Regions from separate parts of the Stenotrophomonas sp. YJH_SMC_64 genome, predicted to be linked through region 2. Evidence: predicted binding sites of a transcription regulator. Region 2 holds the regulator's gene; each other region holds the start of a gene.

Region 1 (2,263 bases), on a different contig from region 2:
ACGGGCGATTGCGCGATCTGCCGGCGCAGGCTCTCGGCGATCACGGTCGCCTGTGATTCGCTGGCCGCCACCAGCACCACCACGAATTCTTCGCCGCCATAGCGGAACAGGTAGTCGCTGCCACGCGTGAGCTGGCCGAGCAGGCCGGCCACGTGCTGCAACGCACGGTCGCCGGCATCGTGGCCATGGCCGTCGTTGATTGCCTTGAAATGATCCAGGTCGAGCAGCAGCAGCGAGAACGGTGTGCGGTTGCGCGTGGCCAGCTCGATTTCCCGGCGCAGCACGGTGGGCAGGAAGCGACGGTTGAGCAGGTTGGTCAGCGCGTCGCTGCCGGCATCCAGTTCGCCGATGCGCTCGAACAGCAGCGTCATCAGGGTGCGGATGGCGGCCAGGTCCTCGCGGATGGCCGGCAGCACCGCCAGTCGCTGCGCCGGAGCATCGCCACTCGCGCGCTGCAGGTGGCCGTCAATGCGGGCCATCAACTGGCCCACCTGCTGCGTTTCGCTGCTTTCGCCGAAGCTGGGGATGCCCTTGTGGGTGAACCACAGGCCGAACTCCGAGGTGGCCAGGCTGGCGTTGTCGCTGGCCTGCACGTGGCCGGCGAGTGCGTAGAGCAGGGCGTTCTCCCAGTCCAGCAGCAATGCGCGCTGGCGCTCGCGTTCGGTACCGACGTTCTGTACCAGCGAGAACAGCCGGTAGGCGGCGTCGGCACGGGTGGAGCGCTCGCGCGCATGGGTGTAGGCCAGGGTCATGCCTTCCATGGCGATGTCCATGATCGCGCTGAGGCAGGCGATGGCGGCGAACGCGGTCGCGCTGTCGGGCGCGTCGTCGCGCAGGCGCACGAACAGCTCGTGCTTGAGCACGCGCGCACCGCGCGTCACCAGGTCGACCGGGATGCCGACCCGTGCGTGTACGTCGCCGATCACCCGCTGCGAGGCGACCGTGGTGGCGATGCCAGCGGTGTCGGTGGTCAGCAGCTGTACCAGCCAGCGCTGCATGGCCGGCTGCAGGCGCTGCTTGACCTGGTCGTGGGACAGGAAGCGGCGTGCGCGCCCGTCCTGCAGCAGCACTTCGTAAAAGCGCTGGGCCAGCGCGGGTGGGGCATCGGAGGCAGCGGCCTTGAGCAGCGCGGTGGCGGCAGGGCCGGCCTGTAGCAGGCATTGCTGCCAGGCCTCGGCCAGCGGCTGGCTGGCATCGTCCAGTTGGGGTGGTTCCACGTCGATCTCTGACTGCGTACGGCAAACCACGGGTATCGGCCGCGGCGGCATACGGTTGATGGCGGGGTAGCCCGCCAGTTTACGCGCGGTGCAGGCTTGCACGGTGCGCAAAGCACATCGACGCCGCTGCGGCAATGAGTGAACGCATTTGAGAATCACTCGCATTGATGGGAGAATGCGCGCACGGAGCGGGCTGCAGGTGCCTGCAGGACGGCTCCGCCTCCCCCCTCGTCGTTGCCTCAAGCCCTTTGCCAGAGGCCCCGCAGCCCTGCCAGAAGGTCCTGATCATGTCTCCTGCCGTTGTCCATTCACCGCGCCCGCTGGCGCTTGCCGTCGCCGCCCTGCTGGCGGGCAGCGCCTTGACCGCCCAGGCCGAAACCGACGCCACCGATATCGACACGGTGCACGTCACCGCCTCGCAGATCGCGCGCCAGGCACTGGGTACCTCGACCATCACCGCCGAGGATATCGCCCGGCGCCCGCCAGCCAACGACATCGCCGAGCTGTTGCGGACCATGCCGGGCGTCAACCTGACCGGCAACAGCGCCTCGGGCCAGTACGGCAACAACCGCCAGATCGACCTGCGTGGCATGGGCCCGGAAAACACCCTGATCCTGGTCGATGGCAAGCGCATCGGCGCACGCGATGCCGTGCGCATGGGGCGCAGCGGCGAGCGCAATACCCGCGGTGACACCAACTGGGTGCCGGCGGAAATGATCGAGCGCATCGAAGTGCTGCGCGGCCCGGCGGCGGCACGCTATGGCTCCGGTGCCTCCGGCGGCGTGGTCAACATCATCACCAAGCGCCCGACCGGCGACCTGACCGGTGCGGTGGACCTGTATGGGCTGGTGCCCGAACACAGCGCCGAAGGTGGCAGCGAACGCGTCGGCCTGCAGCTGAGTGGGCCGATGACCGACACCCTGTCGTTCCGCCTGTACGGCAATCTCAACAAGACCGACGCGGACTCGCTGGAGCTCAACCGCCAGTACGCTACCAACCCCAACGCGGTGCCGCCGGCCGGCCGCGAGGGCGTCAAGAACCGCGAT
Region 2 (2,263 bases):
CACCCGCAGCGAGCCGCTCGGCCCTGTGCGCACCATTGCCGTCACTGGCGGCAAGGGCGGCGTGGGCAAGACGAATGTGTCCGCCAACCTGGCGGTGGCACTGGCCGGGATGGGCAAGCGCACGCTGCTGCTGGACGCCGACCTGGGCCTGGCCAACATCGACGTGATCCTGGGGCTGAACCCGACCTTCACGCTGGCCGACCTGGTCGCCGGCCGCTGCTCGCTGGACGACGTCATCGTCGAAGGCCCGAACGGCGTGCTGGTGGTGCCGGCCGCGTCCGGCCGCCGGCACATGGCCGAGCTGGCCCCGGCCGAGCACGTCGGCCTGGTCAACGTGTTCTCCGAGCTGGAACGCGAACTGGACATCATGGTGGTGGACACCGCCGCAGGCATCACCGACGGCGTGCTGACCTTCTGCCAGGCCGCGCAGGACACCGTGGTGGTGGTCTGTGACGAGCCGGCCTCGATCACCGACGCCTACGCGCTGATCAAGGTGCTGTCGCGCGAACGCGGCGTGGACCGCATCCAGGTAGTGGCCAACATGGTGCGCGACCCCAACGAGGGCCGCGTGCTGTACGAAAAGCTGACCCGCGTCTGCGAGAAGTTCCTCGCCGATGTCTCGCTGAACTACCTGGGCTGCGTGCCGCAGGACGACTGGCTGCGCCTGTCGGTGCAGCGCCAGCAGCCGGTGGTGAAGGCCTACCCGTCCAGCCCGGCCGCGCTGGCGATCACCGAGATCGCGCGTCGCACCGCACGCTGGCAGGCGCCGACCGAACCGCGTGGCGGCGTCGAGTTCTTCCTCGAGCGCATCCTCAAGCAGCGCGGGGTGGCCGCATGAAAGGCGCAGCCCAGTACAGGGAAGTCCAGCGCTCGGCGGCCAACGAGGTCATCGCCCAGCATTCGGACCTGGTGCGGCGCATCGCCCACCACCTGGCCGCGCGGTTGCCGGCCAGCGTTGAAGTGGACGACCTGATCCAGGCCGGCATGATGGGCCTGATAGAAGCGTCGCGCAGCTACGACGCCGACCAGGGCGCCTCGTTCGAGACCTATGCCTCGATCCGCATCCGCGGTTCGATGATCGACGAGATCCGCCGTGGCGACTGGGTGCCGCGCTCCGTGCACCGCCGTGCACGCGATGCCGCCGCCACCATCCGCCGCCTGGAACAGAGCAGCGGCCGCGCCGCCAGCGCCACCGAAGTGGCCGCCGCGATGGAGATGCCGCTGCCCGAATACCTGCGGTTGATGGAAGACGCCGCACGTGGCCAGGTGCTGAGCCTGGAGTCGCGCATCGAGGACCAGGGCGAGCTGGACACCGTCGCCCAGGGCGGCCCGACCCCGCAGCAGGTGCTGGAGCGTGGTGAGTTCGGCCGCGAGCTGGGCAAGGCCATCGGCCACCTGCCCGAGCGCGAACAGCTGGTGCTCTCGCTCTACTACGAGCAGGAACTGAACCTGAAGGAGATCGGCGCGGTGCTCGGCGTGAGCGAGTCGCGGGTCTGCCAGATCCACGGCCAGGCGGTGCTGCGCCTGCGTGGCCGGCTCAAGATTTTCGAGGCGGCGGACGCCGGCCTGGAAGAATGAACATGCCCGAGGCGGCTGCCCCCGGCCGCCCGGAATGAACAACAAAGGAACTCTGCTTTGAACAAGAACATGCGCATCCTGATCGTCGATGACTTCTCGACCATGCGTCGGATCGTCAAGAACCTGCTGGGCGATCTGGGCTTCACCAATACCGCCGAAGCCGAGGACGGGCATGCCGCGCTGTCGCTGCTGCAGAGCCAGCCGTTCGATTTCGTGGTCACCGACTGGAACATGCCGGTGATGACCGGCATCGAGCTGCTGAAGGCGATCCGTGCCGATGCCAAGCTGAAGACACTGCCAGTGCTGATGGTCACCGCCGAAGCCAAGCGCGAACAGATCATCGAAGCCGCCCAGAACGGCGTGAACGGCTACATCATCAAGCCGTTCACTGCGCAGACGCTGGAAGAGAAGCTCGGCAAGATCTTCGAACGCCTGGCGGCCAGCGCCTGATGGATACCACGGTCGACAAGAGCGCCCTCTCCCTGCGCCTGCAGGAAGCCCTGGACGCACTCGAGTCCGGTGACGAGGCCGCCTGGCGGCAGCGCATCGACGGACTGGTCGCGCTGCGTACGCAGCCGATGATGAGCGGCCTCTCGCGGCTGGCCCGCGAGCTGGGGCAGGCACTGGGTGAGCTGCCGACCGTGCCCAGCGAGGCCGGTGAGCTGGACGACGCCTGCGCACGCCT
Region 3 (2,263 bases), on a different contig from region 2:
CGTCGGCGATGTCGCTGGCGAAACGCAGGGTGTCCTGGATCGGCTGGCGCACCGCACGCAGCACCAGCACCAGGCTGGTGATCAGCACGCCGGCCACCAGCAGCAGGGTCAGTGCGAACACCACGCTCATGGTGCGCGCGCCGGCCTGCTGGCGTGCCTGCGCCCTGCCCAGCGCCGCCACCTGTGCCTGCTGGAATGCGGCCAACGCCGGCGCTACGCCCGTGGCGGTATCCAGCAGCGACTGCGCTTCCACATCCAGGCCGACGCGGGCAGCGGTATACCCCAGCAGTGCGGCCTGATACGCCTCCATCCCGGTGCGCAGGGTGTCCTGCACATCCGCAGGCAGGCCCGCCAGCGCGAGGTCGAACGGCAGCTTCTCCTCGCTGGCGCGGTCGGCGTGGGTGGAATCACCGTCGAGCAGCAGCAGTGCCTCCTGCCTTCGCATCTTCTGCAGGGACAGCGCCAGCGCGGGCCGCTGCTGCACATCCACCTGCGCCTGCAGGGTGTCGGCGGCCTGCTGCAGCTGCGCAGCGAGGCCGGCATCACCACGGCCCATCTCGTCGACCCGTTCGAACAGGGCGGCCACACCCTGCGAGAACGCGTCGGCGGCTTCGGTCAGCGCCTGCAGGGCCTTGCGCCGGCCCGCATCCATCGGCATCGCGCGCAGCGCCTGCAGATCGGTCTGCAACGCCTTCTGCGTGGCCAACAGCTGCGCGCGGTCGGCATCATCGAAACTGCGTGCATACTGGGTCTGCAGGCGACGCGCTTCGGCCACCCGCGTGGACAGGCTGGCAGCCAGATCGCTGCCGCGCTGGTAGCTGGCCTGGCTGCGCGCAGCCAGTGCGTTGGCATGGCCAGTCCAGGCGTAGACAGCAGCGATCGCCACCAGGCCCAGGCCGCAGATCCACAGTGTGGCCTTGAGCTTGTTGGCCACGCTGAGCCGATGTGGCTGCAGCCAGCGCAGCAGCCCGGGGGACGCCGAGTGCAACGCAGCAAGGCGCGTGCGCAGGGACCGGAGGTGGGGGACAACGGCCGACATGACAGACTCCAGGCGGAAAGACGCACCTGTATCGGCCTGACTCAGGACAACTTTAGCGCTTTCTTCGTCTGCGTCCCCCCATCGCTGGTGGACGCGGCCTTTGTACCGGGTGCAGGCGACGGAGGCATGACACGGCCGCCGCGCTTGACCTCAACCCCGGTTGGGGGAGCACAGTGGACATCCCTCCCCCGCCCGGTGTCTCCATGACGACGCTCGATGTCCCCCGCTACCTGCAGCGCCTGCAGCTGGATGCACCGCCACCGCGGACCCTGGCCGGCCTGACCCTGCTGCAGCAGCGCCACAACGCACTGCTGCCCTTCGAGACCCTCAGCTGCCTGCTGCGCGATGCGGTGCCGATCGACCTGGACAGCGTGCAGCGCAAGCTGCTCGACGAGCGCCGCGGTGGTTACTGCTTCGAACTCAATGGCGGGTTGCTGGCGCTGCTGCAGGCATTGGGCTTCGATGCGCAGCCATTGAGCGCGCGGGTACTGCTGGCCGCCCAGGACGGCGAACTGACCGCGCGTACCCACCTGCTGCTGCGCGTGAACGTAGACAGCGGCGACTGGCTGGTGGATGCCGGTTTCGGCAGCCTGACCCCGACCGTGCCGCTGCGCCTGCATGATCCGCAGCCGCAGGCCACGCCGCACGAACGCTATCTGCTGCAGCGCCTGCCCGACGAGGGTGATTTCGTGCTGTCGGCCGAGTCCAACGATGGTTGGCGGGCGATGTATCGGTTCGACCTGCAGGCGCCGGCACCGATCGACAACGTGGTGGGCAACTGGTACGTGTGCACCCATCCCGATTCCAGTTTCCCCGGGCAGCTGCGCGCGTCGCTGACCGGGCCGGACTGGCGCCGCACCATCGGCAGCGGCAACTACACCGAGTATCGCCCCGGGCAGGCACCGGACAAGCGCCCGCTGCATGATGTGGGTGATGTGCGTGCCGTGCTGCAACAGCGCTTCGGCATGCAGCTACCGGACGACCCGCGACTGGACCCGGCCATCAATGACTGGCTGCAGCGCTCGCGCGCCGCGACCTTGTAGGGCCGAGCCCATGCTCGGCTGAGCTGGAGCGGCTGGGCCAACAGCAGCCGAGCGTGGTCTCGGCTCTACAGAGCAGCGCGCGCCTGCAGCGCAATGCGATTGCCTTCGCTGTCGCGGATCTCGGCCACGCGCCAGTCGCCCGCATCGGCGGGTCCGAAGCACAGCTCGGCGCCCGCTTGCA

The links. The regulator FliA, encoded in region 2, starts transcription of late flagellar genes. The targets are predictions, from matches to a motif close to TAAAGTTTNNCNNNCNNNGGCCGATAA.
Region 1: AC5P9L_RS03075 (GGDEF domain-containing protein) is a predicted target of FliA. The motif match lies at 1,250-1,276, and genes of this name have one in related genera.
Region 3: AC5P9L_RS03810 (methyl-accepting chemotaxis protein) is a predicted target of FliA. The motif match lies at 1,068-1,094, and genes of this name have one in related genera.

The regions. Positions count from the first base shown of each region.
Region 1 is NZ_JCAFUN010000002.1:302,474-304,736, reverse strand. Features, by position in the region: gene AC5P9L_RS03075 (GGDEF domain-containing protein) at 1-1,217, opposite strand, end outside; gene AC5P9L_RS03070 (TonB-dependent siderophore receptor) at 1,505-2,263, shown strand, end outside.
Region 2 is NZ_JCAFUN010000021.1:11,315-13,577, reverse strand. Features, by position in the region: gene AC5P9L_RS19645 (MinD/ParA family ATP-binding protein) at 1-838, shown strand, start outside; gene AC5P9L_RS19640 (RNA polymerase sigma factor FliA) at 835-1,578, shown strand; gene cheY (chemotaxis response regulator CheY) at 1,636-2,028, shown strand; gene AC5P9L_RS19630 (protein phosphatase CheZ) at 2,028-2,263, shown strand, end outside.
Region 3 is NZ_JCAFUN010000003.1:115,999-118,261, reverse strand. Features, by position in the region: gene AC5P9L_RS03810 (methyl-accepting chemotaxis protein) at 1-1,039, opposite strand, end outside; gene AC5P9L_RS03805 (arylamine N-acetyltransferase family protein) at 1,243-2,082, shown strand; gene AC5P9L_RS03800 (VOC family protein) at 2,148-2,263, opposite strand, start outside.